Regions from separate parts of the Jejuibacter sp. L23 genome, predicted to be linked through region 3. Evidence: predicted binding sites of a transcription regulator. Region 3 holds the regulator's gene; each other region holds the start of a gene.
The links. The regulator Fur, encoded in region 3, represses iron uptake genes when iron is present. The targets are predictions, from matches to a motif close to ATAATAATGAGAACNACTATCAA.

Region 1: the regulator Fur is predicted to act here: its motif matches at 2,504-2,526, upstream of exbB (tol-pal system-associated acyl-CoA thioesterase).
Region 2: the regulator Fur is predicted to act here: its motif matches at 2,386-2,408, upstream of feoA (ferrous iron transporter A).

Annotation. Positions count from the first base shown of each region.
Region 1 covers NZ_CP138199.1:4,521,036-4,531,140, forward strand. The annotation lists gene SCU88_RS21500 (TIGR00645 family protein) at 1-350, opposite strand, end outside; gene fucR (L-fucose operon activator) at 426-1,136, opposite strand; gene exbD (TonB system transport protein ExbD) at 1,277-1,699, opposite strand; gene exbB (tol-pal system-associated acyl-CoA thioesterase) at 1,706-2,440, opposite strand; gene metC (cystathionine beta-lyase) at 2,672-3,859, shown strand; gene SCU88_RS21525 (VTT domain-containing protein) at 3,998-4,657, shown strand; gene SCU88_RS21530 (AraC family transcriptional regulator N-terminal domain-containing protein) at 4,642-5,586, opposite strand; gene yqhD (alcohol dehydrogenase) at 5,762-6,925, shown strand; gene dkgA (2,5-didehydrogluconate reductase DkgA) at 7,078-7,908, shown strand; gene SCU88_RS21545 (barstar family protein) at 7,945-8,337, opposite strand; gene SCU88_RS21550 (YgiQ family radical SAM protein) at 8,354-10,105, opposite strand, start outside.
Region 2 covers NZ_CP138199.1:4,841,322-4,851,426, reverse strand. The annotation lists gene feoB (Fe(2+) transporter permease subunit FeoB) at 1-2,018, opposite strand, end outside; gene feoA (ferrous iron transporter A) at 2,078-2,302, opposite strand; gene SCU88_RS23205 (Tex family protein) at 2,595-4,931, opposite strand; gene greB (transcription elongation factor GreB) at 5,097-5,618, shown strand; gene SCU88_RS23195 (FadR/GntR family transcriptional regulator) at 5,599-6,357, opposite strand; gene SCU88_RS23190 (SDR family oxidoreductase) at 6,582-7,322, shown strand; gene SCU88_RS23185 (fumarylacetoacetate hydrolase family protein) at 7,355-8,200, shown strand; gene SCU88_RS23180 (L-fuconate dehydratase) at 8,203-9,489, shown strand; gene SCU88_RS23175 (amidohydrolase family protein) at 9,489-10,105, shown strand, end outside.
Region 3 covers NZ_CP138199.1:1,676,280-1,686,384, reverse strand. The annotation lists gene kdpD (two-component system sensor histidine kinase KdpD) at 1-510, shown strand, start outside; gene kdpE (two-component system response regulator KdpE) at 507-1,181, shown strand; gene SCU88_RS07695 (tryptophan 7-halogenase) at 1,163-2,665, opposite strand; gene pgm (phosphoglucomutase (alpha-D-glucose-1,6-bisphosphate-dependent)) at 2,815-4,458, opposite strand; gene seqA (replication initiation negative regulator SeqA) at 4,484-5,032, opposite strand; gene ybfF (esterase) at 5,214-5,981, shown strand; gene ybfE (LexA regulated protein) at 6,104-6,385, shown strand; gene fldA (flavodoxin FldA) at 6,537-7,067, shown strand; gene fur (ferric iron uptake transcriptional regulator) at 7,358-7,810, shown strand; gene glnS (glutamine--tRNA ligase) at 7,927-9,594, opposite strand; gene nagE (N-acetylglucosamine-specific PTS transporter subunit IIBC) at 9,760-10,105, opposite strand, start outside.

The sequences.
Region 1 (10,105 bases), 2.4 Mb from region 3:
GAGATAGCCACAATCGAGGCCGCCACTTTATTTTTCAGTGATGTGGCATCCATTTTTCCCAGCCAGTTCAACTTCTCTTTGTTGCTGTTAATATCCAGACGAGAGACAAAGTTTTCGTAGCCAGAGAACATCACCATCACCAGTAGCCCCCCCACCAGCGTCATATCCACCAGCGACAGCAGCAGCAGAATCAGATCCGATTCGGCGATGGTAAAAAGGTTGGGAATGACGTGGATGATCTCCTGAAAGAACTTAACCGTCAGAGCGATCAACGCCAGCGACAGACCAAAGTAGACCGGTGCCAGCAGCCAGCGAGTGGCGTACATCGCATTCTCAAAAAAGCGCTCCATAAACGTCCTGCTGAGTAAAAAAGGAGCCGCCAGTATAGCGTAGCCAACGCGGCGTAAAAGCGGGCTTACGGATGTTTACGGTGCACGGTTTTTATCATCGATAAGCGCTGTCACCTCGCTCAGCGAGCCAATACACTCCTCACCGGTACGACCGCGTTTGCTGCCATCCATCAGCAGTAGCGACTGCTCCGCACGGCTTAGCAGCAGTTGTTTAAAACGCGCATTCCAGCCCTGAACGTCCCAGATATCTCCCGCGGCATCCACCCCCTGGCAGGAGAAGATAAACAGATCGATTTCTATGTGGCGCAACAGCGCCAACAGGGCCGGATTCTCATAGCAGGCGCTGTCGCGATCGAGCCAGCCGCCGCTGTGCAACAGTTGGATATGCGATCGCCGTTCCAGCGCCTGGCAAATACGCAAACTGTTAGTGAATACCCTGAGGGGCAGATCGGGGAGCTGGCGCGCCAGATACCAACTGGTCGTGCTGGCATCCAGCGCCAGGGTGATACCTTCGACGATCCAGGGTAGCGCCTGACGGGCGATATCCGCTTTGCGGGCGTGGTGGCTCTTCTGGCGAGCGCGAAACGGATCGGCATAGGATGTCCCTGCCATCAGGCTACGCGCCCGCCCATGGCTGCGCAGAATCTTTCCCTGACGTTGAAGTTCGCGCAGATCGCGGCGCAGCGTCTCCTGGCTTACCGCCAGGGCGCATGCCAGAACATCGGTGGCTACCCAGTTGTGCTGGCCGAGCAACGCCAGTATCCGCTGATGTCTTTCATCCTTCATAGCCCGCTCCCCATGACCTGTAGCGCTATTCTGTGATGACGGGGCGGCGCTGTCAAAGCACGTGCTCTTAAAGTCTGAAGCTCATAAAAAAACCCCGACATTCAGTGCCGGGGTTTACCGTTTTAACGCTAAAAAAACCGCTACTTATGGGAAACTTCCTGTCCCACCAGACCAATCTTGAGATAGCCTGCCTGGCGCAGTGTGTCCATTACATCCATCATGGTTTCATAGTTCACGGTCTTATCGGCGCGGAAGAACACGGTGGTGTCCTTCTTACCTTGCGTCATGGCGTTCAGCGCGTTGACCATATTCTCTTTGGTGACCGCATCATCGCCAAGGAACATGCTGTTGTCCGCCTTCACCGACAGATAAACCGGTTTTTCCGGGCGCGGCGCCGGCTTGCTGCTGGACGCTGGCAGGTTAACTTTCACGTCCACCGTCGCCAGGGGCGCCGCCACCATAAAGATAATCAACAACACCAGCATCACGTCGATAAAGGGCGTGACGTTGATATCGTGCATTTCGCCGTCGTTATCGACGTTTTCATTAAAGTGCATCGCCATAGCGCATCAACCTACACGCAGTTTACGGGCGGATTGTACCGGACGATTTGCCGCGGTGGCCTCCAGGTCAAGGTCACGGCTTTGCAGCAGCAGAACCTGCGCCGCCACGTCACCCAGAGAGGCTTTAAAACCACCGATGACGCGGGCGAAGATGTTGTAGATAACCACCGCCGGAATCGCCGCCACCAGGCCAATGGCCGTAGCCAGCAGCGCTTCCGCGATACCCGGTGCCACGACGGCCAGGTTGGTGGTCTGGGTCTGGGCGATACCGATGAAGCTGTTCATGATTCCCCATACAGTACCGAACAGCCCGACAAACGGAGAGATAGCGCCGATAGTGGCAAGGTAGCCATTGCCGCGCCCCATCAGGCGGCCAACGGAAGCCACGCGACGTTCCAGACGAAAGCCGGTACGCTCTTTAATCCCTTCGTTATCTTCACTGCCCGCGGAGAGTTCGAGTTCATTCTGCGCTTCCTGAAGCAGCAGAGCAGAGAGACTGCCGTTTCCGAAAGAAGCCGATTTTTCATTCGCTTCTTCCAGTGAACGAACCCCATCCAGAGCCTGCTGTTCACGCTTAAGGCGGCTCTTCTGCTTCAGCATGGTCACACCCTTGCTAAAGAAGATGGCCCAGGTGACCACTGACGCCAGAATCAGGCCGATCATCACTATCTTCACAACGATATCGGCATGATGATACATACCCATGACGGAGAGATCCGTCTGCATCAAATTCTCTGTCACACTAACTCTCCAGGACGAAATTTAGAGAAAAACTGTTCGTAATAATACCAAAACGGCTTCGAATTGATAGTCGTTCTCATTAGTATTTACATGCTGACGCACTTTGTCCTCATTTTCCTTGCGTTTACGCAGTAAAAAAAGAGAGGCGTTCACCCTTTCGCCTTCTTGCCCATTGCGCTAAGAGGCCCAGTGGCTTATTTTGGACATCCAGACGTAAAGATGGGGATGACAATGACAAAGCAGCATATCGAAACTACCCTGGTGCATGCCGGTCGGCGTAAACGCTATACCCAGGGCTCGGTCAACAGCGTGATTCAGCGCGCATCGTCGCTGGTTTTCGACAGCGTCGAAGAGAAAAAACGCGCCACCAAAGGCCGGGCCAGCGGCGAACTGTTCTATGGCCGTCGCGGCACCCTGACCCACTTTTCGCTCCAGGAAGCGATGTGCGAGCTGGAAGGGGGCGCAGGCTGCGCGCTGTTTCCCTGCGGCGCAGCGGCGGTAGCCAATACGGTTCTCGCCTTTGTGGAACAGGGCGACCATATTCTGGTGACCAACAGTGCCTATGAGCCCACTCAGGATCTGTGTACCCGAATTCTGGCGAAGCTGGGGGTGACTACCAGTTGGTTTGATCCCATGGTAGGGGAAAACATCGCCGATCTGGTCCAGCCCAACACCCGCATCGTCTTCCTGGAATCCCCTGGCTCTATCACCATGGAAGTGCAGGACATCCCCGCGATTGTACGCGCCGTACGCAGCAAAGCGCCGGACGCTATCATTATGATCGACAATACCTGGTCCGCCGGGGTGCTGTTTAAGGCGCTGGAGTTCGGAATCGATATATCGATTCAGGCCGGGACCAAATATCTGGTGGGCCATTCGGATGCCATGATCGGTACGGCGGTAGCGAACGAGCGCTGTTGGGAGCAACTGCGGGAAAACGCCTATCTGATGGGTCAGATGGTGGATGCCGATACCGCCTACGTTACCAGTCGCGGTCTGCGTACCCTGGCGGTGCGCCTGCGCCAGCATCAGGAGAGCAGCATCACCGTGGCGCAGTGGCTGGCCGAACAGCCCCTGGTGGCGCGGGTGAACCACCCTGCCCTGCCGCAAAGCCCGGGCCATGAGTTCTGGAAACGCGACTTCCTGGGCTGTAGCGGCCTGTTCTCCTTCGTACTGAACAAGCGGCTCGATGATGCCGCCATGGCGCAGTTCCTCGACCACTTCCAGCACTTTTCAATGGCCTACTCCTGGGGCGGTTTTGAATCGCTGATTCTCGCCAATCAGCCGGAAGAACTGGCAGCTATTCGCCCGGGTGGTCAGCCAGACTTCAACGGAACTCTGGTCAGATTACACATCGGTTTAGAAAACGTTGAAGATTTAATTGCGGATTTAGCAGCGGGATTCGCCCGTATCGCGTAAGGTTTCCGGCGGTGGACGCGGTGATGAACACTCTGGGTCAAAGTTTCTGCATTTTATTGCCCCAGGGCCACCGCTCCCGGGGTTTTTCCGGTTACAATAGCCCCCGATACGCAGTTCGCTCTTTCCACAGGAACACCCATGACCGTTATAGAGAATATCGTCGCCGCGCTCTGGCAACATGACTTCACCGCGCTCGCGGATCCCCACGTGGTGGGTTTCGTTTATTTCGTCATGTTTGTCACGCTGTTTCTGGAAAACGGTCTGCTGCCCGCTTCCTTCCTGCCGGGAGATAGCCTGCTGATTCTGGCGGGCGCCCTGATAAGCCAGGGCGTCATGGGCTTTATTCCTACGATTGTGTTGCTGACCATTGCCGCCAGCCTGGGCTGCTGGCTGAGCTATCTTCAGGGGCGCTGGCTGGGGAATACCCGCCTCGTCCAGAGCTGGCTGGAACAATTACCCCTGCACTACCACCAGCGCGCCACCCGAATGTTTGACAGGCACGGGCTGCTGGCGCTGTTGGCGGGTCGTTTTCTGGCTTTCGTCCGTACTCTGTTGCCAACCCTGGCGGGGCTTTCTGGTCTGCCGAACCGCCGTTTCCAGCTTTTTAACTGGCTGAGCGGCCTGCTGTGGGTGGTGTCTGTCACCAGTTTCGGTTATGCGCTGGGTCTGGTGCCCTTCGTACAGCGCCATGAAGAGCAGGTGATGACCTTCCTGATGGTACTACCGGTGGTACTGCTGGTCGCAGGCCTGGTCAGCGCTCTGGCGGTGGTTCTGAAAAAACGCTACGCCCGTTCCTGACGGCCTCTGCCTGCCGTCGCTTCGCCTTCCGGCAGCGGCGGCATGCTGCGCATCTTTTCCACTTCCCGCTGCGGCGTGGCGCCAAAATAGCGCTTAAATTCACGACTGAACTGGGAAGGACTTTCATAGCCCACCTGTATTGCCGCCGCGCTGGCCTTCACGCCATCGTGCAACATCAACATTCGCGCCTTATGCAATCGCCAGCTCTTCAGATACTGAAGCGGCGACGTGCTGGTTACCGCCTTAAAGTTGTGGTGAAACGCCGAGATGCTCATATTGGCCTCTGCCGCCATCTGATCGACGCTCAAACTTTCCATATAGTGGGTTTCTATCCGCCGCAGTACCCGACCAATCAGACTGAAATGGCTCTGACGGCTGGAAAGTTGGATCAGCGCCCCGCCGCTGGGGCCAGTCAGCACGTAGAACAGGATTTCACGGATAATCTGGCGCCCCAGAACCCGGGCCTGCAGAGGATTTTCCAGCACGTCCAGCAGTCGCTCCGCGGCGCAGAGAATATCTTCAGTGAGCGGGGTCGGATTAATACCGCTAACTACCGGCCGTGGCTGGAAAGCCGTGTCTTCGCCAATCTCGATCAACAACTCCTGGAGCTGGGCAATATCCACGTTGATACGCATTCCCGCCAGGGGCTGTTCCGGCGTGGCCTGAGTTTCACATTCAAACGGCAGCGGCACTGTTAGCAGCAGGTAGTCGCTGGCGCTGTACTGAAACACCCTACCATTGAGATAGCCTGTTTTATGTCCGGAAAAGAGAAAAATGATACCGGGCTGATACACGACCGGCGCCCTGGGATGCGGCGCAGTACCGTACATCAGCGAAAGCCCTGGCACGCTATCTTCAGTTATTTTTTCATTTTGTTTCAGTCTATTAATTCTTTCCGTCAGTTGCTGACAGATTGCCATATGCGCCATTGCCATCCCCCCTTTACCGCCGTTCATTCTCGATAGCCATTGTGCATAACTCCAGACACTTTCTCCACAATTATGGAGAAACAGGCAAGACAAAGGCAGGAATGAGCATTGAGGCTCGGGGGCCCGTCGTCGCAGAATAATGCCATACCCTTTTTGAACCAGACGGAGTTCACCCATGAATAATTTTAACCTTCATACCCCGACCCGCATCCTGTTCGGCAAAGGCGCTATTGCCGACCTGCGCGAACAGATTCCGGCCGACGCCCGGGTGCTGATTACCTACGGCGGCGGCAGCGTGAAGAAGAACGGCGTGCTCGATCAGGTGTACGATGCGCTGACAGGGATGGAAGTCCATGAGTTTAGCGGTATTGAACCGAACCCAACCTATGAGACGCTGATGAAAGCCGTGGATCAGGTCCGCCAGCAAAAGATCGACTTCCTGCTGGCGGTGGGCGGTGGTTCGGTGCTGGACGGCACTAAATTTATCGCTGCCGCGGCTCGCTATCCGGAAAATGTCGATCCGTGGCAGATTCTGGAAAACTCTGGCAGTGAGATCCACAGCGCCATTGCGCTGGGTTCCGTTCTGACGCTGCCAGCCACCGGCTCTGAATCCAACCAGGGGGCGGTTATTTCACGGCGCACGACTGGAGATAAGCAGGCCTTTAAGTCACCGCATGTACAACCACGCTTCGCTGTGCTCGATCCGGTCTACACTTATACTCTTCCGCCGCGCCAGGTTGCCAACGGCGTGGTGGATGCCTTCGTTCACACCGTGGAGCAGTATCTGACCTGGCCTGTGAACGCCAAAATCCAGGATCGCTTCGCCGAAGGTATTCTGCAGACTCTGGTCGAAGAAGGCCCACGCGCGCTTGACGAGCCGGAAAACTACGATGTACGCGCCAACCTGATGTGGGGCGCCACCATGGCGCTGAACGGTCTGATCGGCGCCGGGGTTCCCCAGGACTGGGCCACCCATATGCTGGGCCACGAACTGACCGCCATGCACGGGCTGGATCACGCCCAGACTCTGGCTGTCGTATTGCCGTCGCTGCTGAATGAAAAACGCGACAGCAAGCACGCCAAACTGCTGCAGTATGCAGAGCGAGTCTGGAATATCCGCGAAGGTAGCGACGAACAGCGTATTGATGCCGCTATCGCCGCCACCCGCGACTTCTTCGAGCGGATGGGCGTTCCAACCCGGATGCGCGACTACGATCTGGACGGTAGCAGCATCCCGGCACTGCTGGCGAAGCTGGAAGAACACGGTATGACCGGGCTTGGCGAGCATGGCGATATCACCCTGGATGTCAGCCGCCGTATCTATGAGGCGGCCCGTTAAGATACTTTCGTTTTTGGGTATTTGGTCCAGAATTAATAATCAGGCAGGTATGTTTCCCCTCACCCCGGCCCTCTCCCTTCGGGAGAGGGCCGGGGTGAGGGGAAATCCTGCCGCCGGACACCTTCCGGCTCCGATGCTTACAGGAGGAACAGATGGCAAATCCAACCCTAATCAAACTAAAGGACGGGAATCTGATGCCGCAGTTGGGGCTCGGCGTATGGAAAGCGAGCAACGACGAGGTAATCACGGCCATACATAAGGCGCTGGAGGTCGGCTATCGCTCCATCGATACCGCTGCCGCCTATCACAACGAGGAAGGCGTGGGGCAAGCTCTGAAGAGCGCTGACGTAGCGCGTGATGAACTGTTCATCACCACCAAACTGTGGAACGCCGACCAGCAGGATCCCAAACAGGCGCTGGAGACGAGTCTGGAAAAGTTACAGCTCGACTATCTCGATCTGTATCTGATGCACTGGCCGGTTCCGGCAAAAGACCATTACGTCAGCGCCTGGAAAGGCATGATCGACCTGCAAAAACAGGGCCTGGTGAAAAGCATTGGCGTCTGCAACTTTAATATCCCGCATCTGCAGCGGCTGAAAGAAGAGACCGGAATACTGCCGGTCATCAACCAGATTGAGCTGCATCCTCTGTTCCAGCAGCGCGAGCTGAACACCTGGAACGCCACGCACAATATTCAGACCGAATCCTGGAGTCCGCTGGCTCAGGGCGGCGAAGGAGTCTTCGACAAGAAGGTCATTATCGATCTTGCGAAAAAGTACGGTAAGTCGCCGGCACAGATTGTGATTCGCTGGCACCTGGATAACGGGCTGGTGGTGATTCCCAAATCGGTCACGCCGTCGCGCATCGCCGATAACTTCGACGTCTGGGACTTCCGGCTGGATAAAGACGAACTGGGCGATATCGCACAGCTCGATAGCGGCAAGCGACTGGGCCCGGATCCCGATACCTTTAGCGTCCAGTAACCCTCACGGCCCGGCTTCCCGCCGGGCTTTTACCACTCAGGCCGGAACCAGCGTGATGTTGGGATGGTCAGCGATAATTTCCAGGATGATATCGAAGTAAGTCGGACCTTCGCCACGCTCCAGTAAGGCCAGCTCCTGCCTGATACGCGCCTGATGATAACGCTGCGGCTGGGCCAGTTTATCCTGGTAGTAACGACGGGTGGCGTCACGCCCCAGGGCCGCCCTGCTCTGCGCTATATCCCGCCATATCAGCGTTAGCGGTTCATTGCCCTGCAGGACGCCGAAACCGCCGTACAGCAAATCGTTCAGGGCATCCAGGCTCGGCCCAAGCTGCCAGCTCTCATCCGCCATAAACAGGCCGTTAATCTGGTCGTAGAAGCTGCCGATATCGTGAATCCGACTGCCTTCCAGGATCAGTGTCTTACTCATTCGGCCTCCTCACGAATTAGCGGGCGCGCGGTTTCGGCTTGCGATGCTGTTTGTTCATTGGCGTATGGCGGGTCAGCGCCGCCTGACCGCGTGGCGCCTTACGCTGAGCGTTGCGCAGTTCATCTACCGTGGGGGCCGGAACCAGGCAGCCCGGGCGGGCGCCTATCAGATGTTTTTTACCCATCGCTTCCAGCGCGCTGCGAATCAGCGCCCAGTTGGCAGGATCGTGGTAGCGCAGCAGCGCCTTATGCAGACGACGCTGGCGATCGCCGCGCGGCACCACCACCTCTTCGCTCTTATAGCCTACTTTGGTCAGCGGGTTTTTACCGGTGTGATACATCGTGGTGGCATTGGCCAGCGGCGATGGATAGAAGTTCTGCACCTGATCCAGACGGAAGCGGTGTTCCTTCAGCCACAGCGCCAGATTCACCATATCTTCATCCCGGGTGCCGGGGTGGGCCGAAATAAAATAGGGGATCAGATACTGCTCTTTTCCGGCCTCGCGCGAATATTTATCGAACAGGTCACGAAAACGGTGATAGCTGCCCATACCCGGCTTCATCATCTTCGACAGCGGCCCCGATTCGGTATGTTCCGGTGCGATCTTCAGGTAGCCTCCCACATGGTGGGTCACCAGCTCTTTAATATAGCGCGGATCTTCTACCGCCAGATCGTAGCGCACCCCGGAGGCGATCAGGATCTTTTTGACCCCCTTAAGCGCCCGGGCGCGGCGGTACAGATCGATAGTCGGTTGATGATCGGTATCCATGTGCCGACAGATATCCGGATAAACGCAGGAGAGACGGCGGCAGGTCTCCTCGGCCCGTGGCGACTTGCATCCCAGCATATACATATTGGCAGTCGGGCCGCCAAGATCGGAGACAACACCGGTAAAGCCCGGCACGCTATCGCGGATCGCTTCGATCTCATTGATTATCGAATCTTCGGATCGACTCTGAATGATCCGCCCTTCATGCTCGGTGATCGAACAGAACGAACAGCCGCCAAAGCAGCCGCGCATGATATTGATCGAGAAACGGATCATATCGTATGCCGGGATCTTTCTGCGGCCATAGGAAGGATGCGGCACCCGCTGGTACGGCAGGCCGAAGACGCCGTCCATCTCTTCGGTGGAAAGCGGAATCGCAGGCGGGTTAAGCCAGATATAGCGATCGCCATGCTTCTGCATCAGCGCCCTGGCGCAGCCGGGGTTGGTTTCATGGTGCAGAATGCGCGAGGCATGCGCGTACAACACCTTATCGTTTTGTACCTTCTCGTAAGAGGGCAGCAGCACGTATGTGCGATCCCAGGGTTTGGGGCGCGGCGGCTGTATCGTGACCGGCTGAGCTTCATCCGGCTGAACCGGCACTGCGCCATCGGCACAGGGCAGATCCTCGCCGTAAGGATGCGCAATGGGATCGATACGCCCCGGCGTATCAAGGCGTGTGGAATCAACGCCGGTCCAGCCCGGCAGCGCTGCCTTACAGATAAAGGCGGTATTACGCACATCGGTGATATCGGTAATGGATTCCCCCGCCGCCAGGCGGTGTGCCACTTCAACCAGCGGGCGTTCACCGTTGCCGAACACCAGCATATCCGCCTTGGCGTCAATCAGCACCGATCGCCGAACTTTATCCGACCAGTAATCATAGTGGGCGATGCGCCGCAGGCTGGCCTCGATACCGCCCAACAGGACAGGTACATCGCTCCAGGCCTCTTTACAGCGCTGGGTGTAGACCAGCGTGGCGCGATCGGGCCGCTTGCCCCC
Region 2 (10,105 bases), 2.1 Mb from region 3:
AGCAGCACGAAAATCAGATAGCTGTAGGCGGCGGCATCGCTGCCGAACTTACTGCTCATCACACCCATGGCGCCGCTGGCCATCTCGCCGTCACCCTTGCTGGCTTCGATGGGGTTAGCCAACACGCTCAGGCTGAAGGTCTCTTTCAGGCTCTGCCAGGTGTCATCAACCGCGCCTTTCAGTTCGTCGCTCAGGCTAAAGGTGGCGGGATCGAATTCGTCTTCGTGCATATCCTCGGCGGTATACAGGGTGTTCAGGGTGCCGACCACCACCTCTTTTGCCATGGCGCCGGTAAACAGCCCGACGGTGGCCTGCCAGTTATCCTGATGAACGCCGATCGGCGCCAGCAGTGGCGTCAGCACTTTACTCACCGAAGCGAGCGCGGAGTCGTTAATGCTATCGACTGTCTTGCCGCTGAACGAAAAGCTGTTCAGAGCACCGATAAAGATACTGACGATGACAATCACCTTACCGGCCCGCAGCACGAAGCCTTTCAGGCGCTGCCAGGTTTGCAGCAGCAGGCTCTTCATATGGGGAACGTGATAAACCGGAAGCTCCATCACAAAGGGAGTCGCTTCGCCGCGCATCAGCGTATATTTCAGCACCAGCCCGGTGACGATCGCCATCACAATCCCCAGCAGATAGAGCGAAAAGACCACCGTGGCGCCCTGCTTACCGAAGAAGGCGGAGGCGAAGACGGCGAAAATCGCCAGACGGGCGCCGCAGGACATAAAGGGCGCCATCATAATGGTCATCAGACGTTCGCGCGGCGCATCCAGGGTACGGGCCCCCATGACCGACGGCACATTACAGCCGAAGCCGACGATCAGCGGCACGAAAGATTTACCAGGCAGCCCCAGCGCCTGCATCAGGCGGTCCATAACGAAGGCGGCGCGTGCCATATAGCCGGAGTCTTCCAGGAAGGAGAGGAACAGGTACATCATGCCAATCTGCGGCACCAGCGGTAGCACGGTGTTGATACCGCCGCCCACCCCCTGGGCCAGGAAGATGGTCAGCCATTCCGGGAAGTGCAACGCATCTCCCAGCCAGCGGGTACCGTGAATAAAGATTGCTACCGAACCGCCGTCAAAGATGGGCTGAAGGGCGCCGCCGATATTGATCGCCAGCAGGAACATCAGGTACATCACCAGCAGAAACACCGGCAGCCCCAGCAGACGGCTGAGCACGATTTTGTCCAGCGCCACGGTCAGACGATTAGGCGCGGCGGTCAGGCTGTTGCTGACCTCATCGCATATTGCGGCGATGCTCTGATAGCGGGCATCGGCAATGCTCAATGCCGGATCCTCAATTTGGGTGCTCAGCCGCGCCAGGGCGCCGTCGAGATCCCCGGCAACGCTGCCCGCCAGATGGCGGCTATAAATATCGCCTTCCAGCATTTGTAGCGCCAGCCAGCGCCGTTCGCTGTGGGGTTGGGTGGCTGGCATCCGCTCGGCAAGCTGTTCGGCTTCCGCCAGCAGCGGCTGAGGATAGTGCACCAGCTCGATGGCGGTATTACCGCGATGGCGGTCAACAGCCAGTTTCAGACCGTCGATACCCCGGGCGCGGGTGGAGACCAGCGGTACTACCGGGCAGCCCAGACGGGCGGAAAGGGCGTCGATATCGATACGGATCTGCTGCTTTTCGGCAATATCCAGCATGTTCAGCGCTACCACGCAGGGAATGCCCAGCTCCAGCAACTGCAGCGTCAGATAGAGGTTACGCTCCAGGTTCGAGGCATCCACTACGTTTATCAGCATATCGGCGTCGTTGCTCAGAATGTAGTGGCAGGCGATCTGCTCATCGAGAGAGGTCTGGGAAGAGATAGTGGTCAGGGAGTAGGTGCCGGGCAGATCCACCAGTGTGACCGCATGGTCGGTGGTGGTGAACTGCCCCTCTTTACGTTCGACAGTTACGCCAGACCAGTTGCCGACCCGCTGGCGGGAACCGGTCAACTGATTGAACAGCGTGGTTTTGCCGGAGTTAGGGTTGCCAATAAGACCGATAGTGAGTTTTTTCATTTGTAGTATCGCAACGTGAAAGTGGTTCGCGGCGCCTGAAGCTCCAGGCGCCAGTCCGGTCAGGCGAGCGCTTCCAGGGAGAGTAGCGCCAGGTCTTTCTTACGTAGTACCAGGCTGATACGGCGCGTTTCTATCTGTACCGGATCGCCGAAAGGCGCCACCCGCACGACCCGGAATGAAGAGCCAGGCAGCATCCCGAGAGAGAGCAGCTTCTGACGCCAGGCCGGACTGATTTCCCGGGAAAATCCGGTAATTTTCCACGAACTGTTCGCGTGCATATGCATAGAATCCCCTGTGAACGAGACCGATCGGCAAAAAACCTGGCCACCGCAGGCGACCAGGAAAAAACCTGAAAAAGTATGAGGCAATGATAATGAGAACAATTTTTATCTTCAATCTGAAGAAGGGGGTTAAATGCGTTTTTTTTGAGCGTAAACAAATTTAGCGCTCGGGGCGGGATAACGAAGGGTTAATAAAGTTATCTGTCGGTAAGAAGGTTTTAGAAAATGGGCCAATGTTACTTTTATGTTGGCGCGGAAAGAGGCCGCCGGTGCAGGGCACCGGCGGCTTTCTGGGTTAGCGCTTCTTGCCGAAGGCGGCCGCCAGAGCATCGCTCATGGCGCTGTTACCCGCAGGCGTGCTTTCTGCCCGCCGGGGTTTACCCGCCGGACGGCTACGATCGCGGCCATTGCCGTTACCGGCGTTGCCGGAAGCGGAACGGCGGCTACCGGTATCGCCGGGTTGTTCATCCAGCCGCATGGTCAGCGCGATACGCTTACGCGCCATATCCACATCCAGCACCTTCACCTTCACGATATCGCCCGCTTTCACTACTTTGTGGGGATCGTCAACGAAGCTGTCGGACAATGAAGAGATATGGACCAGGCCGTCCTGATGAACGCCGATATCCACGAAGGCGCCGAAGTTGGTGACGTTAGTGACCGCCCCTTCCAGCACCATGCCGGGCAGCAGATCGTTCATGGTTTCCACGCCGTCGGCGAATTTGGCGGTCTTAAACTCGGGGCGCGGATCGCGGCCCGGTTTTTCCAACTCTTTGATGATATCGCTGACGGTCGGCACCCCGAATTTGTCGTCGGTAAAGTCCACGGCCTTCAGATTACGCAGGGCGCTGCCGTTGCCCATCAGATCGCGCAACGCCTGCTCAGTCGCCGCCAGAATGCGTTCCACCACCGGGTAGGCTTCCGGGTGAACGGTGGAGGCATCCAGTGGGTTATCGCCGTGGTTAATACGCAGGAAGCCAGCGCACTGTTCAAAGGCCTTCGGCCCCAGACGGCTTACCTTCAGTAACTGCTGGCGGTTGCTGAACTGGCCGTTTTCGTCGCGCCAGGCCACGATATTTTGCGCCATCATGCGCGTCAGACCCGCTACCCGGGTCAGCAGAGGGACCGAAGCGGTGTTCAGGTCAACGCCAACGGCGTTTACGCAGTCTTCCACCACCGCGTCCAGCTTCTTCGCAAGCTGGCTCTGGCTGACATCGTGCTGATACTGGCCCACCCCGATGGATTTAGGATCGATCTTCACCAGCTCTGCCAGCGGATCCTGAAGGCGGCGGGCGATAGAGACCGCGCCGCGCAGCGACACGTCGAGATCCGGGAATTCCAGCGCCGCCAGCTCGGAAGCGGAATAAACCGACGCCCCAGCCTCGCTAACGATCACCTTCTGGGCGGTCACTTTGGGGAACTGCTTCTGAACGTCCAGGTAGAAACGCTCGGTCTCGCGGGAAGCCGTACCGTTACCGATCGCCACCAGCTCAACGTTGTATTTTTCGCAGAGCGCGGCTACTACGGTCGCCGCTTTGGCCGCCTGACCGGTGTGGGGGTAAATCGTGTCGGTGGCGACCAGCTTACCGGTGGCGTCCACCACTGCGACCTTAACGCCGGTGCGTAGACCGGGATCGAGGCCCATAGTGGCGCGCAGCCCGGCTGGGGCCGCCATCAGCAGGTCATGCAGATTACGGGCGAAAACGTTGATAGCCTCGTCTTCGGCGCGTTCGCGCACCGTGCCCATCAGCTCAGTTTCCAGGTGCATCAGCACCTTAATACGCCAGGTCCAGCTCACTACCGCACGGCGCCAGCTATCCGCCGGAGCGTTGTTCAGACGCAGGCCCAGGTGGTCGATAATAATCTGTTCGCCGTGACTCTCTTTCGGCGGCTCGTCGAACTGCGGATCGGGGTTCAGGGAAAGTTGCAGTACGCCTTCGTTACGACCGCGGAACATTGCCAGAGCGCGGTGGGAAGGCACTTTGGCGATGGGTTCATGATGGTCGAAATAGTCGCGAAACTTGGCTCCTTCTTCTTCCTTGCCGCTCACGACACTTGCTACCAGATCGGCGTTCTTCCACAGGTAGTCACGCACTTTAGCCAGCAGGGCCGCGTCTTCTGCGAAGCGCTCCATCAGAATGTAGCGAGCGCCGTCCAGGGCGGCTTTCGCATCGGCGACCCCTTTATCGGCATCGATATAGCTTTCCGCTTCCTGTTCCGGGGTGAGGGAAGGCGTGTTCCACAGGCTGTCCGCCAGCGGCTCCAGACCGGCTTCGATGGCGATCTGCCCACGGGTACGGCGCCTGGGCTTATAGGGAAGGTAGAGATCTTCCAGTTCGGTTTTGCTCAGGGTGCCATTAATGGCCGTGGCCAGTTCACTGGTCAGCTTGCCCTGCTCATCGATGGATTTCAGAATCGCCTGGCGGCGATCGGACAGCTCGCGCAGGTAGCCCAGACGGGTCTCCAGTTGGCGCAACTGGGTATCGTCCAGCCCGCCGGTGACCTCCTTACGATAACGTGCGATAAACGGCACGGTGTTCCCTTCATCCAGCAGACGAACCGCGGCTTCTACCTGTTCGGCCCGGGCCTGCAGCTCACCGGCGATAATGCGACAGAGCGAATCATTCATCATGGCTAAAATTTCATCTTGTGAGTACCAAAAGTCAGGGGACAGTTATACGGACTGACGGCGAAAAATGCCAGTCGCAGCGGCCGGGCAGCGGGGAATCAGACAGTTCCTCGCATGTGGATATTGCTGTTATGATTTATGTCAGCGTTTGAATTCGGGAATATGGCTGTGGGCACCAAACTGATTACCCGGGAAGGGTATAACAAGCTGAAACAAGAGCACGATTACCTGTGGAACGAGAAACGCCCGGAGATCACTAAAATCGTCTCCTGGGCTGCGAGTCTGGGTGACCGCTCGGAAAATGCCGACTACACCTATAACAAGCGACTGCTGCGCCAGATCGATCGTCGGGTGCGCTTTCTGAGGAAGCTGCTACCGGTGCTTTCAATCGTCGATTATTCGCCGCAGCAGGAAGGGCGCGTTTTCTTTGGCGCGTGGGTGGAAATTGAAAACGAAGCAGGGGATGTGAAGAAGTTTCGCATTGTCGGCCCGGAGGAGATCTACAGCGAGCGCAAAGACTATATCTCCATTGATTCGCCTATGGCCCGGGCGCTGCTGAAAAAGCAGGTGGACGAAGAGTTTGTGGTCCAGACACCGGAAGGTGAAAAACTCTGGTTTATCAATGCCATTGAGTATCCGAAGGGCGATGCCGCGTTGGATGATACCGGCTTCAGACCGCTCCGCGGCTGAAAATGGCGATGACCTGCGTCAGGTGCGCCTTCATCGCCTGGCGCGCTGCGCGTACGTCCCGGGCTTCCAGCGCTTCCAGAATGGCGCGGTGCTCCAGTTCCGAGCGGTGCGGCATATCCTGCGGCGTGTAATGGCGCTGCAGCATACGGAACATACTGCCGTAGCGGTGGCCCAGCAAATGGCTGATGATAAAGGCCAGCGTGGGATTACCGCTGGCCCGGGCGATGCGAATATGAAACAGGCGATCCCCGGGATGAGTGACCGAGCCCGCGCGGTTATCGCGGCAGTTCTGTTCCCAGGCGCTGCGGATCCCCGCCAGCTCCTCATGGCTTGCGTGGCGCGCCGCCAGCGCTGCGGTTTCCGGTTCAATCAGCAGTCGGGTTTGCAGTAGCGAAAACGGCGGCAGTTCGGCGTTCAAATCCAGACTGATACCCAGTTCGTTATCCACGTCGCCCCACTGATCGCGCCCGGCCTGAGTCATTACCGGCTCCTGGCGGGCGTCCGGCGTCTGCGCCTTCACAATCACCCCGTTACCGACCTTCACATCCACCAGTCCTATCACTTCCAGCGCAATCAGCGCTTCACGCACCGAAGCCCGGCTCACCTGAAGCTGACGCGCCAGTTCGCGCTCTGGCGGCAGGCGGCTACCGGGAGGAAACTCGCCATTCTCGATGAGCTTGTGCAGTTGATCGGCTATCTGTCTGTATATCCTTGGGTTTTCAAGTCGGGTGATCGGCATGGGTTACCTTTTCTTACCAGTTTGAAGTGACTGAGTGCACAAAAAACAATCAGGAAACTTGAGTAATCGTTATCTGGGTGTAAAAAAATAGTTAATCCGAAACGCTGTTTTGAGATCTGAATAACCCATAACTGTACACACAATAACCCGTTACTCCGGTTTTGTCATGGTGCCGTCGGCGGCTAAAGGCCTGACCATTAGACCGAAGTAGCGAAGGAGTCACTATGGATTTAGCAGGTAAGCGAGCGCTGATAACCGGCGCCGGACAGGGGATTGGCTATAGCACCGCCAGACTATTCGTGGAGGCCGGTGCCGAAGTGATTGGTTGCGATCTGAATCCCGCGTCTCTGGAGGCGATCGCCGGTATTCAGGCCGTTACCCTGAATGTGACTGACGGTGCTGCGGTCGCGGCGGCAGCTCAAAGGCTGGGGCCGGTGGATGTACTGTTCAACTGCGCCGGAGTGGTGCACAACGGCTCGATTCTTGAGTGTCGCGAAGAGGAGTGGCGTTTCGCCATGGATCTTAACGTGACGGCGATGTTCCACACCATTCGCGCCTTTCTGCCCGCCATGCTCGAGCGCGGCGGCGGCTCCATTATCAATATGTCATCGGTGGCCTCCAGCATCAAAGGGGTGGCTAACCGTTTTGCCTATGGCGCCAGTAAAGCGGCGGTCATCGGTCTGACCCGTTCGGTGGCGGCGGACTACATCACCCGGGGAGTTCGCTGTAACGCCATTTGCCCGGGCACCGTGGAGTCGCCATCGCTACGCGATCGCATTGCCAGCCAGGCTCAGGCCCAGGGCAAAAGCGTGGAGGAAGTGTACCAGGCCTTTGTGGCCCGCCAGCCCATTGGCCGCATCGGTAAGTCTGAAGAAATTGCGCAACTGGCGCTCTATCTGGCCTCTGACGCAAGCGGCTATACCACCGGCACCACACAGATTATTGATGGCGGCTGGAGCAACTGACGCCTGTATACCTTCAAAAATTGGGGAACCACATGAAATTACTGCGTTATGGAGAGCCGGGCCAGGAGCGTCCGGGGGTACTGGATAAAGCGGGGCTGATTCGCGATCTTTCCGGGTATATCCCGGATGTGGCAGGTCCTGCGCTATCGGCAAAAAGCCTGGAGCATCTGAAGAGTCTGGATATCGAGGCGCTGCCCCACGTGCCGGGGCAGCCGCGCATCGGTGCCTGTGTGGGCAATATCGGCAAATTTATCTGTATCGGCCTGAACTACGCCGACCATGCGGCAGAGACCGGCGCTGAGATTCCGAAGGAGCCAGTGGTATTTAACAAGTGGACCAGCGCGGTGGTGGGCCCTTATGACAATGTGCTGATCCCACGCGGTTCAGAGAAGACCGACTGGGAAGTGGAGCTTGGGGTGGTGATCGGCCGTGCCGCCAGCTACATCAGCGAACAGGAGGCGATGGATTACGTGGCGGGGTACTGCGTGGTGAACGATGTCTCCGAGCGCGAATACCAGATCGAGCGCGGCGGCACCTGGGATAAAGGCAAGGGCTGCGACACTTTCGGCCCCATTGGCCCGTGGCTGGTCACAACCGATGAGGTGCCGGATCCTCATAACCTGAAGATGTGGCTGGAGGTGGACGGCAAGCGCTATCAGAACGGCAGCACCAGCACCATGATCTTTAACGTGCCGCAGATAGTCAGCTACCTGAGCCGTTTTATGAGCCTGCAACCCGGGGATGTGATTTCTACCGGCACGCCGCCGGGCGTGGGAATGGGCCAGAAACCGCATCCGGTGTACCTGCGTCCCGGTCAGACCATGCGTCTGGGGATTGAGGGACTGGGCGAACAGCGTCAGCAAACCCGGGGGGCCTGATCATGACGACGATCGTTGGCCTGCGCGTGGAGGATATTCGCTTTCCCACCTCCCAACACCTGGACGGCTCGGATGCCATGAACCCGGATCCCGACTATTCCGCCGCCTATGTGGTTCTGGAGACCGACGATCCACAACTGAGCGGGCACGGCCTGACTTTCACCATCGGTCGCGGCAATGAGATCTGCTGTACGGCTATCCGTGCCCTGGCGCCGCTGATTGTCGGTGAAAGTCTGCAAACCATCGCCGCCGATATGGGAGCCTTCTGGCGACGCTTTACCGGCGACAGCCAGCTACGCTGGATTGGCCCGGATAAGGGCGCTATTCATCTGGCCACCGGCGCGGTGGTCAATGCAGTCTGGGATCTGTGGGCAAAGGCCGAAGGTAAGCCGCTGTGGCGACTGGTGGCAGAGATGTCGCCCCAGGAGCTGGTGCGCTGCATCGACTTCCGCTACCTGACTGATTGCATCACGCCACAGGAGGCGGAAACGCTGCTGACTGAACGGGCAGAGGGCAAGGCCCGGCGGCTGGAAACCCTGCTGGCGGAAGGCTATCCCTGCTACACCACCTCTGCCGGTTGGCTCGGTTATCCGGACGATAAACTGCGACGCCTGTGTCAGCAGGCGGTGGACGCCGGATTTTCCCATATCAAACTGAAGGTCGGGCGCGACCTGGAAGACGATATCCGCCGGGTACGCATCGCCCGGGAAGTGCTGGGGCCGGACCGGCATCTGATGATCGACGCCAACCAGGTCTGGGAGGTCGATGAAGCTATCGAATGGGTACGCCAGTTGGCCTTTGCCGAGCCCTGGTTTATCGAAGAGCCCACCAGCCCGGACGATGTGGAAGGGCATCGCCGCATCCGGGAAGGGGTGGCGCCGGTGAAGGTCGCCACCGGCGAGATGTGCCAGAACCGGATTCTGTTTAAGCAGTTTATTATGCGCGACGCCGTGGATGTGGTGCAGATAGACGCCTGTCGTCTGGGCGGTGTTAACGAAGCGCTGGCGGTGATGCTGATGGCGGCGAAGTATCAGCTACCGGTCTGTCCTCATGCCGGGGGCGTTGGCCTGTGCGAATACGTCCAGCACCTGTCGATGATCGATTACCTGTGCATTTCGGGCAGCCGTGAAGGACGGGTGATTGAGTATGTGGATCATCTGCATGAGCACTTTGTCGATCCGTGCGTCATCAAAGGCGCAGCCTATATGGCGCCGACCACGCCGGGCTACTCCATTGAAATGTATCCGGAATCTATCGAGCGTTACCGCTTTCGCGAAGGGAATGCCTGATGCCGCGCATCGACGCCCATCAGCACTTCTGGCGCTACCGGCCCCGGGATTTCCCGTGGATAAACTCGCAAATGGCGGTGCTACAGCGTGATTTTGGCTCGCAGCAGTTGCAACCGCTGCTGGAGCAGCACGGCTGCGACGGCGCCATTACGGTGCAGGCCCGCCACAGCGAGCAAGAAAACGCGTGGCTGGTGGAGCAGGCGCGAACGCTTCCTGGCTTGCGCGGCGTGGTGGGCTGGCTGGATGTCAGGGCGACGAGTCTTGGCGATAAGCTGGCGCAGTGGTCCCATGAACCGCTGCTGTGCGGCGTGCGTCATCAGGTGCAGGACGAACCCGATCCCGCCGCCTGGCTGGATGACAGCGCGGTGAATGCGGGCGTTGAACAGGTACAGCGCGCTGGCTACGTCTGGGAGCTGCTGGTGACCTGGCGTCATCTGGAGGACGCCACCCGTTTTGCCCGTCGTCATGACCGCCACTTGCTGGTGCTGGACCATTGCGGCAAGCCGGATATTACCGCCGGGGCACGGCGCTGGGCTCAGCAAATCGCCCCTCTGGCAGCGCAGTCCCATGTGATGTGCAAGCTTTCCGGGCTGGTTACCGAGGCGCCCGGCGGGCA
Region 3 (10,105 bases):
ATCCAGTCTGGCGGCTTTAATCTGAAGCGCGAGTGGCTGACCCTGGAAGAGGTGGTGGGTAGCGCGCTGCAGATGTCGCAACTGGCTATTGGCTGCCGACATATCGATGTCGAACTGGCGGACCCTCTCAGTTTGATCCACGTAGATGGCCCGCTGTTCGAACGGGTACTGATTAACCTGCTGGAAAATGCGACCAAATACGCAGGCCCCGATGCGCAGATCGGTATTCACGCCACCCGTCATCCGGATACCCTGACGCTGGAGGTCCGGGACAACGGGCCCGGGATTCCCCACGGGCAGGAACAGGCGATTTTTGATAAATTCGCCAGAGGAACCAAAGAGTCGGCCATTCCTGGCGTGGGGCTGGGCCTGGCTATCTGTCAGGCGATTGTCAGCGTCCATGACGGCACCATCTATGCGGAAAACCGCCCTCAGGGAGGCGCCAGTTTTCACTTAGAGTTGCCCCAGGAGCCCGCGCCGACGCTGGATGAACTGAGTGAGGCACTGTGATTAATCTGCTGGTTGTGGAAGATGAAAAAGCCATTCGCCGCTTTCTGCGCAGCGCGCTGGAAGATGAAGGGATACGGGTTCATGAAGCAGAGACGCTGCAGCGCGGTCTGATCGAGGCCGCTACCCGTAAGCCGGAATTGGTGATTCTGGACCTCGGCCTGCCGGACGGCGACGGAGTCGATTTTATTCGCGAAGTCCGCCAGTGGAGCGCCATGCCCATTATTGTACTGTCGGCACGCAGCGACGAGCAGGACAAGATCGCGGCGCTGGACGCCGGGGCCGACGACTATCTGTGCAAGCCCTTCGGCATTGGCGAGCTTCAGGCGCGCCTGCGGGTGGCGCTACGCCGCTGCGGTGGCGAGCAGCCCGCACCGGTCTGGCAGTTTACCGATATCCGCGTCGATCTGGCCGCCAGGCGTATCACCCGCGGCGATGCGGAGATTCACCTGACCCCCATCGAATTCCGGCTGCTGGCGACATTGCTGAATAACGAAGGCAAGGTACTCACCCAGCGCCAGTTGCTTAATCAGGTGTGGGGCCCTAACGCCGTGGAACACAGCCACTATCTGCGCATCTATATGGGGCACCTGCGCCAGAAGCTGGAGCAGGACCCGGCGCGCCCGCGCCATCTGCTGACCGAAACCGGTATCGGTTACCGGTTTATCTCCTGATGCCGTTCGGCGGCAAAATTCAGCGCCTGCTGACGTTTTTCTGCCGGTAGCGCCAGCAGATCCATCTGTCCTGCCCGTGGCGGCACCACCCCCAGCGGCGCCGCCACAAACATCCAGTTGATGGCGTGGAAAATACCGCGCCAGCCGTTGATGGCGTAGCTTTCCACATCCAGCAGGCGCGGCGTGCGCTCCTGCCAGCACTCACGCAGCGCGCGATAGCTTTCCGGATAAGGCGACTCAGATACCGCCTGCCACAGCGGCGTGTCGCGACGGGTGTTGTCGTAGTGCATCCGCAGGAAGTCGCGAATCCCCAGCCAGGACTGGAAGTTAGCCTGGTTAAATTCGCGGATCGTTTTATCAGAAATAATCCCCTGGCTGTGCACCAGTACCCGCTCAAAGCTGTACAACTGCTCCAGCATCTGACCAATAGAAGTGGCTTCCAGCGGCTCGACAAAACCGCTGGACAGACCCAATGCCATGACGTTGCCGACCCACACCTCTTCAAAGCAGCCGGGATCGAAACACAGAGTTTTATGGGGCGTGATGGCATAGCCCAGCCGCTGTTCGATCTCGGCAATTGCCTGCTGTTCGGAGATATGCTTGCTGCTAAAGACATAGCCAGCCCCCACCCTGTCGATCAGCGGGATCTGCCACATCCAGCCTGCATCCATGGTGATAGCCCGGGTCACCAGCATCGGGTTTTCATGGGGATGCGGCATATAAAAGGGAATGGCGGAATCCATCAGCAGGTAGTCGCTGAACGAGTGCCACTTGCCGCCCATGCTCTTGCCCAACACCTTGCGCGACAGGCCGCTGGCGTCGATCAGGAAATCAACGTCTATAGTGCGATTATCGGCGCAGCGCAGCATACGGGCATGGCCCTGCTGGTCGAAAACCACCTCTTCCACCACCGTATCCAGATGCATCACCCCACGCGACAGCGCCACCTTTTTCAGGTAGGTCGCCAGTTTGTAGCTGTCGAAGTGGAAGGAAGGAACAATATCCCCACCGTTGGCTTTCAGTAGCGCACTAGCCTGGTCCTGGGGCGTATTGGCTTTAATCAGCGGGCTGGCCGCCAGATAGCTTTCCAGCGGGATGTTCTGACCGATCATGGCCGAAAGGCAGGGATAGAAACCGCGCTCGCTCCAGCGTGAAACCGGCGTCTCCTGGGAGGCGAACAGGTGATAAAAGCGGTCGTCTTCGCCGCCGGTTCGCCAGCCTTCATAGCTGAATCCCCACTTCCATGCAGCACCGGTTTCGCGAACGAACTCATCGATATCAATCTGGTAGCGTTGCAGGGCGTTGATGAAATTAAGTAATCCGCCTTCCCCCACGCCGACAATGCCGATCGAAGAGGATTCAATGACCTGAATGTCCACCTTCGGGCTAAACAGCCTGCGCAGGGCAATGGCCGCGAACCAGCCAGCGGTTCCCCCACCAAGCACCACAATACGTTGGGGGGCGGGGCTACGTAAGTTCAGCATCTTATCTCTCCTTGAGAAAACGCCTTGGGATTATTCCTGGCCCCAGAAAATACCACTCCGGGATGGAACTGACGGTACCTTTTGAGCGATTTGCGGACAAAAAAAATCCACCTGCCAGGCAGATGGATTTTTTGTGAGACAGACAGCGATTATTTAGCGTCTTTCAGCACCTGGCTGACGATCTCTACAGCCTCTTTTTCAATCTGCTGACGATGCTCCGCGCCCTGGAAGCTTTCACAGTAAATCTTGTAGGCATCCTCGGTACCGGACGGGCGAGCGGCAAACCAGCCGTTATCGGTCATCACTTTCAGACCACCGATGGAGGCTCCGTTACCCGGCGCCGCGGTTAAACGCGCGGTAATAGGGTCACCCGCCAGGGTACTGGCGCTCACCATTTCCGGAGACAACTTCGACAGCGCCGCTTTCTGTGCTGAGGTGGCCGAAGCCTGTATACGGTTATAGCTCGGGGCGCCGAAGCGAGCCGCCAGTTCGTCATAGTGCTGCTGCGGGTTTTTACCGGTGACGGCGGTAATTTCCGCCGCCAGCAGACACATGATGATACCGTCTTTATCGGTGGACCACGGCGTGCCATCGAAGCGCAGGAACGATGCCCCGGCGCTCTCTTCACCACCAAAGCCGAAACTGCCGTCGTGCAGACCGTCCACGAACCACTTAAAACCGACCGGCACTTCCACCAGCTTGCGACCCAGGTCGTCGACCACCCGGTCGATCATCGCCGAGGAAACCAGCGTCTTACCAACGGCCACTTCGTTGCCCCACTGCGGACGGTGGCGGAACAGGTAGTTGATGGCCACGGCCAGATAGTGGTTAGGATTCATCAGGCCGACCGGCGTGACAATGCCGTGACGGTCATAGTCGGGATCGTTGGCGAAAGCCAGGTCGAACTTATCGCGAAGCGCCAGCAGCCCCGCCATGGCGCACTCCGAAGAGCAGTCCATACGGATAGCGCCGTCTTTATCAAGGTGCATAAAGCGGAAGGTCTGATCCACCTGATCGTTCACGATGGTGAGATCAAGTTGATAGTGTTCGGCGATGCGCTTCCAGTATTCAATACCAGAGCCGCCCAGAGGATCGACACCCAGCTTCAGGCCTGCTTTACGGATGGCATCCATATCTACGATGGTCGCCAGACCTTCGATAAACGGCTGTACCAGATCCAGCTCGCGCACCTGACCGCTGGCCCAGGCCTGATCAAGAGACTGGCGCTTCACGGACTTTAACCCTTCAGCCAGAAGCTGGTTGGCGCGATCTTCGATAACCTTCGTGACGTTGGTATCGGCCGGGCCGCCGTTGGGCGGATTATACTTGATACCGCCATCTTCCGGCGGGTTGTGAGACGGCGTGATCACAATGCCGTCCGCCTGAGAGCCCGCCTTCTTATTGTGCTCCAGAATGGCGTTAGACACCGCAGGCGTCGGCGTAAAGCCGTTATCCTGCTGAACAATGACCTCGACGCCGTTGGCGCTCAGCACTTCCAGAACCGAGATAAACGCCGGTTCAGAGAGCGCATGAGTATCTTTGCCCACATAGCAGGGGCCGGTAATGCCGTTAGCGGCACGGTTTTCCGCTATCGCCTGGGCAATGGCCAGAATGTGCGGCTCGTTGAAACTGTGACGGGCAGCGCTGCCGCGGTGGCCGGAAGTGCCAAATTTAACCGCATGTTCAGGATTGCCCGTTTCCGGCTTCAGCACGTAGTACTGCGCCGTCAACTGCGCGACATTAATCAGATCGCTCTGCTGTGCAGGTTGCCCTGCGCGTTCATGGTTAGCCATTGTCCTGATCCTTCTGACATCAGAGTTAGATGGTGCCGCAAACTTTCTCGATCAGCTCCGCGGGGAACTGCATGCTCTGCATAATATGTTCAATCATGCTGCATTTGCGGCCTGTATTGGTATTGGTAATCACCCAGTACGGCGTGCCGGGAACCGCTTTCGGCTTGGTCTGGTTGCCGCTCTTAAGCAGGGTGCGCTCATCAGTCGCGAAGTAAACGCGGGTGCGACCGTGCAGGGATTCTGTCGCTTCGACAAAGGCGGCGGCATCCAGAGAATAGAGCGTGGAGAGTACCAGCATAAAACGATTAACGGCCTTCTTCTGCTCGGCATACTCATCAGAGAGCAGCAGTTCACGCACCGCGCGTACGCGCTCGCGGGTGCCTTTCACCATCGGTTTCGGCTCCGCGCTGACGCTGGCCACAGGCGCCTGGGGTTTTGCTGAAGTGGTCTGTGCAGGCAGGGCGGCGGAAACTTTCAACATACGCCGCAAAATGTCGGACGCGCTCTCGCCAATGTGCAGGGTGTGGCTGGCAATATAGCGATACAGCTCGTCATCAACTTCAATCGTTTTCATCTTAATCCAGTGCAATATCTTTCTGAATACAAGTCGTTGGGATTATAAAGACAAATCTCAACAGCGGATAGCGTCAAACCAGGATAGCGGCAAAAGTCGGAATTAACCGGAAATTGCCACCGCACGGCAGAATGCCGAACATGATACCCTAACCAGACGAACTCAAAAAAAGAACTTTGCGATGAAACTCAATACCCGCCTGCAAACTGCACAATCCAGGGACGACCATGCGCCCGTCGTCCTGATTCACGGCCTGTTCGGCAGCCTGGACAATCTTGGGGTGCTGGGACGCTCTCTGGTGCAAGATCGCACGGTGCTGCAGCTCGATCTGCGCAATCACGGTCTCTCCCCGCGAAGCGATAGCATGACGTACAGGGAAATGGCGCAGGACGTGCTGGATACTCTGGACGACTGTCAGCTTGATAAAGTGACGCTGATCGGCCACTCCATGGGCGGTAAAGTGTCGATGGCGCTGAGCGCCCTGGCTCCGGAGCGCATCGAACAACTGGTGATGATTGATATTGCACCGGTGGCCTACCCGGTGCGCCGCCATGATGCCATCTTCGCCGCTGTGCGCGCAGTGACCGACAGTGGCGTTACCCGCCGCCACGATGCCGCGGCGATAATGCGCGAACACATCGAGGAAGAAGGCGTTATCCAGTTCCTGCTGAAATCCTTCGCCAGCGGCGAGTGGCGCTTCAATGTGCCGGTGCTCTGGGATCAGTACGACAATATCACCGGTTGGGAGCCCACGCCCCCCTGGCCGCACCCGGCGCTGTTTATCCGCGGCGGCGATTCACCTTATATTCAGGCTTCCTCACAGGCGGAGATTGCCGCACAGTTCCCCCAGGCCCGCGCGCACGTCATCGCCGGTGCCGGACACTGGGTCCACGCGGAAAAACCCCAGGCGGTACTGCGGGCCATTGATCGCTTCCTTACTTCTGATTAAAAACCCATCGTCCGGTCGCCAGATACGCTCCAGGCGTTGGCGCACCGGATGGCACTAATGTATGATGGCGCGCTGTAAAAATCCGCTCCCGTAGCCTTTTCCCTGTCCAGCAGCAGCAAATCATGGCAAAAGAACAAACGGACCGCACGACGCTCGATCTCTTTGCGAACGAGCGCCGCCCGGGTCGACCCAAAACCAATCCGCTGTCGCGTGACGAGCAACTGCGCATCAACAAGCGCAATCAGCTCAAACGTGACAAAGTCCGCGGCCTGAAGCGCGTTGAGCTCAAACTCAATGCCGAGGCGGTGGATGCGCTCAATGAGCTCGCCGATGCGCGTAACATCAGCCGCAGCGAGCTTATCGAAGAGATTCTGCTGAGCCAGCTCGCCCAGCTCCGGGGCTAAGACCGCCCCTTACGCCGTCAGGTATGTTGCATACTGTGCACCCTGCGGCGAATAGCGGTTTCCGCACTCGAAGGGCTTCTGCTATGATTGCCCTATCCGTGGGCATTACGCAGCCACCATACTTTTTTAGATTCAAGAGGTTACTTTACTCATGGCAATCGTAGGCATTTTTTTCGGCAGCGACACCGGCAATACCGAAAATATCGCAAAAATGATTCAGAAACAGCTCGGTAAAGAAGTTGCTGAGGTGCATGATATTGCTAAAAGCAGCAAAGAAGACCTGGAAGGCTTCGATATTCTGCTGCTTGGTATCCCGACCTGGTACTACGGTGAAGCACAGTGTGACTGGGACGACTTCTTCCCCACGCTGGAAGAGGTAGACTTCAACGGTAAGCTGGTTGCGCTGTTTGGCTGCGGCGATCAGGAAGACTATGCGGAATACTTCTGCGACGCGCTGGGTACCATTCGCGATATTATCGAACCGAACGGCGCCACCATCGTGGGTCACTGGCCGACCGAAAGTTACCACTTCGAAGCGTCGAAAGGGCTGGCCGATGATGACCACTTCCTGGGTCTGGCTATCGATGAAGACCGTCAGCCGGAGCTGACCAACGAGCGCGTTGAGAAATGGGTTAAGCAGATCTCTGAAGAGCTGCATCTTGATGAAATCATCAACGCCTGATGATAAGTTGTTGCGGCGCGATCTGCGCCGCATTAATAGATATAACCGATAGTAATAATTGATACATTTCCTTAACTTTGCCCCACTAAGTTGTACAATAAGCCCGGTAAATTGGGCATCGGTGCCGTATCTGGCATAATTTTTCCCACTTTTTTATTCACATTTTTGCAGGTTGAACGCGGTTTTCATTTACCCTTCACGGTTCTATAATGAGACGCATTCATCTTTTTCATGAATTCTATGCAGTGCTCCAGAGGAGCTAAGTCATTAAGCAACAGGACATATTCCGCATGACTGACAACAATACCGCATTAAAGAAGGCCGGCCTGAAAGTCACGCTTCCCCGGTTAAAAATCCTGGAAGTGTTACAGGAGCCTGAAAATCACCATGTCAGTGCGGAAGACTTGTACAAGCGACTGATCGATATGGGTGAAGAGATTGGTCTGGCCACGGTTTACCGCGTGCTGAACCAGTTCGACGATGCAGGCATTGTCACCCGTCACAACTTCGAAGGCGGAAAGTCTGTTTTTGAGCTGACGCAGCAGCATCATCACGATCACCTTATCTGCCTGGATTGCGGCAAGGTGATTGAATTCAGCGATGATTCTATTGAAACTCGTCAGCGCGAGATCGCCACCCGGCACAATATCCGCCTGACCAACCACAGCCTCTACCTGTACGGCCACTGCGCTGAAGGAGACTGTCGGGAAGACGATGGCGCCCATGAGGCCAGCAAGAAGTAAGCGAGTCTACGCCACAGCCAAAAAAAACCGGAGATCGCTCTCCGGTTTTTTGTATAGAGAATAAAACCCCGGCGCAGAGGCCGGGGTTTTACTTATGGCGATTCAGGCGCGCAATATTAGCCGCCCATTTTCGCCCAGGTATCACGCAGTCCAACGGTGCGGTTAAATACCGGCTTATCGGCGCTGCTGGTCAGCCCATCAAGACAGAAGTAGCCTTCACGTTCGAACTGGTACGCATTTTCCGGCTGTGCCGCCTTCAGGCTCTGCTCGCCGTAGCCCTGCTTCACCACCAGCGATTCTGGGTTAACGGTAGAAAGGAAATCCTCCGCCGAGCCCGGGTTCGCCACGCTGAACAGACGGTCATAGAGGCGGATTTCAATGGGCAATGCGTGAGCGGCGCTGACCCAGTGAATCACCCCTTTCACCTTGCGGCCATCGGCCGGATCTTTGCTCAGGGTATCAGCATCGTAGCTACAGCGAATCGCGGTGATATTGCCATCGGCGTCTTTTTCCACCTCTTCGGCTTTGATCACATAGGCGTTACGCAGACGTACCTCTTTGCCCAGCACCAGACGCTTATACTGCTTGTTCGCTTCTTCACGGAAGTCAGCGCGATCGATCCAGATTTCACCGCTGAAAGGCACCTCGCGGTTACCCATCTCCGGACGGTTCGGATGATTCGGCATGGTCACCATCTCGCTCTGCCCCTGCGGGTAGTTGGTGATGATAAGCTTAACCGGATCGATAACCGCCATCGCACGCGGCGCATTCTCATTCAGATCTTCGCGAATGCAGGCTTCCAGCGACGCCATCTCAACGGTGTTGTCCTGCTTGGTCACGCCGATACGTTTGCAGAATTCGCGGATAGAGGCCGCAGTGTAGCCACGGCGACGCAGACCGGAAATGGTCGGCATACGCGGATCGTTCCAGCCTTCCACTATCTTCTCGGTCACCAGCAGATTGAGTTTACGCTTGGACATAATGGCGTATTCCAGATTCAGGCGCGAAAACTCGTACTGACGCGGATGAGCCGGAATGGTGATATTGTCCAGCACCCAGTCATACAGGCGGCGGTTATCCTGGAATTCCAGGGTACACAGCGAATGGGTGATCCCTTCCAGCGCATCGGAAATGCAGTGGGTGAAATCATACATCGGGTAGATGCACCACTTATTGCCGGTCTGGTGATGATCGGCAAATTTAATGCGGTACAGCACCGGATCGCGCATCACCATAAACGGCGATGCCATATCGATCTTCGCACGCAGGCAGGCGGTGCCCTCGGCGAATTCACCGGCACGCATCTTTTCAAACAGCGCCAGGTTCTCTTCCACGCTGCGATCGCGATACGGGCTGTTCTTGCCCGGCTCGGTCAGAGTGCCGCGGTATTCACGAATTTGCTCCGGCGTCAGTTCATCAACGAAAGCCAGGCCTTTGTTGATCAGTTCGATGGCGTAGTGGTACAGCTGGTCGAAATAGTCAGAGGAGTAACGCACGTCACCCGCCCAGTGAAAGCCCAGCCACTCGACATCCTGCTTAATGGAGTCCACATACTCGATATCTTCTTTAACCGGGTTAGTGTCGTCGAAGCGCAGATTGCAGGTGCCCTGGTAATCCTGAGCGATGCCGAAGTTCAGGCAGATGGATTTCGCATGGCCGATATGCAGATAGCCGTTCGGCTCAGGAGGGAAACGCGTGCAAATGGTGGTGTGTTTGCCGCTGGCCAGATCCTCATCAATAATCTGGCGAATAAAGTTAGTTGGGCGGGCTTCAGCCTCACTCATCTCTTAATACCTCAAAGCGTTTTTAACTCGGTTAACGTGGAATGATCTTACAAGCCGTCGCCGGACACAACCCTTAGTTACAGAAATTCGCACAGCTTTGGCGCGGGAATAAAAAAACGGCCGGGTTCTCACCCGGCCGCTCTCAGAGATATCGTCCGACAGACGTTATTTCTTCGCTTTAATCTCGTACAGCGGGGTTTCGCCAGCCACCAGAGTACCGGTCGCTTTCACCACCAGACCGCTGTAGTCGTCGATGTTGCTGCAGACCACCGGGCTAATCATCGAGCGCGCATTGGCGTTCAGGAAGTCAAGATCCATCTCCAGCACCGGCTGACCGGCAGCAACAGAGGCCCCCTCTTCTACCAGACGCTTAAAGCCTTTACCTGCCAGCGCCACGGTATCGATACCCATGTGCACCACAATCTCAGCGCCGTCATCGGTCTCCAGGCAGAAAGCGTGGTTGGTATTAAAGATTTTCACCACGGTGCCTGCCGCCGGAGCCACGACCGTC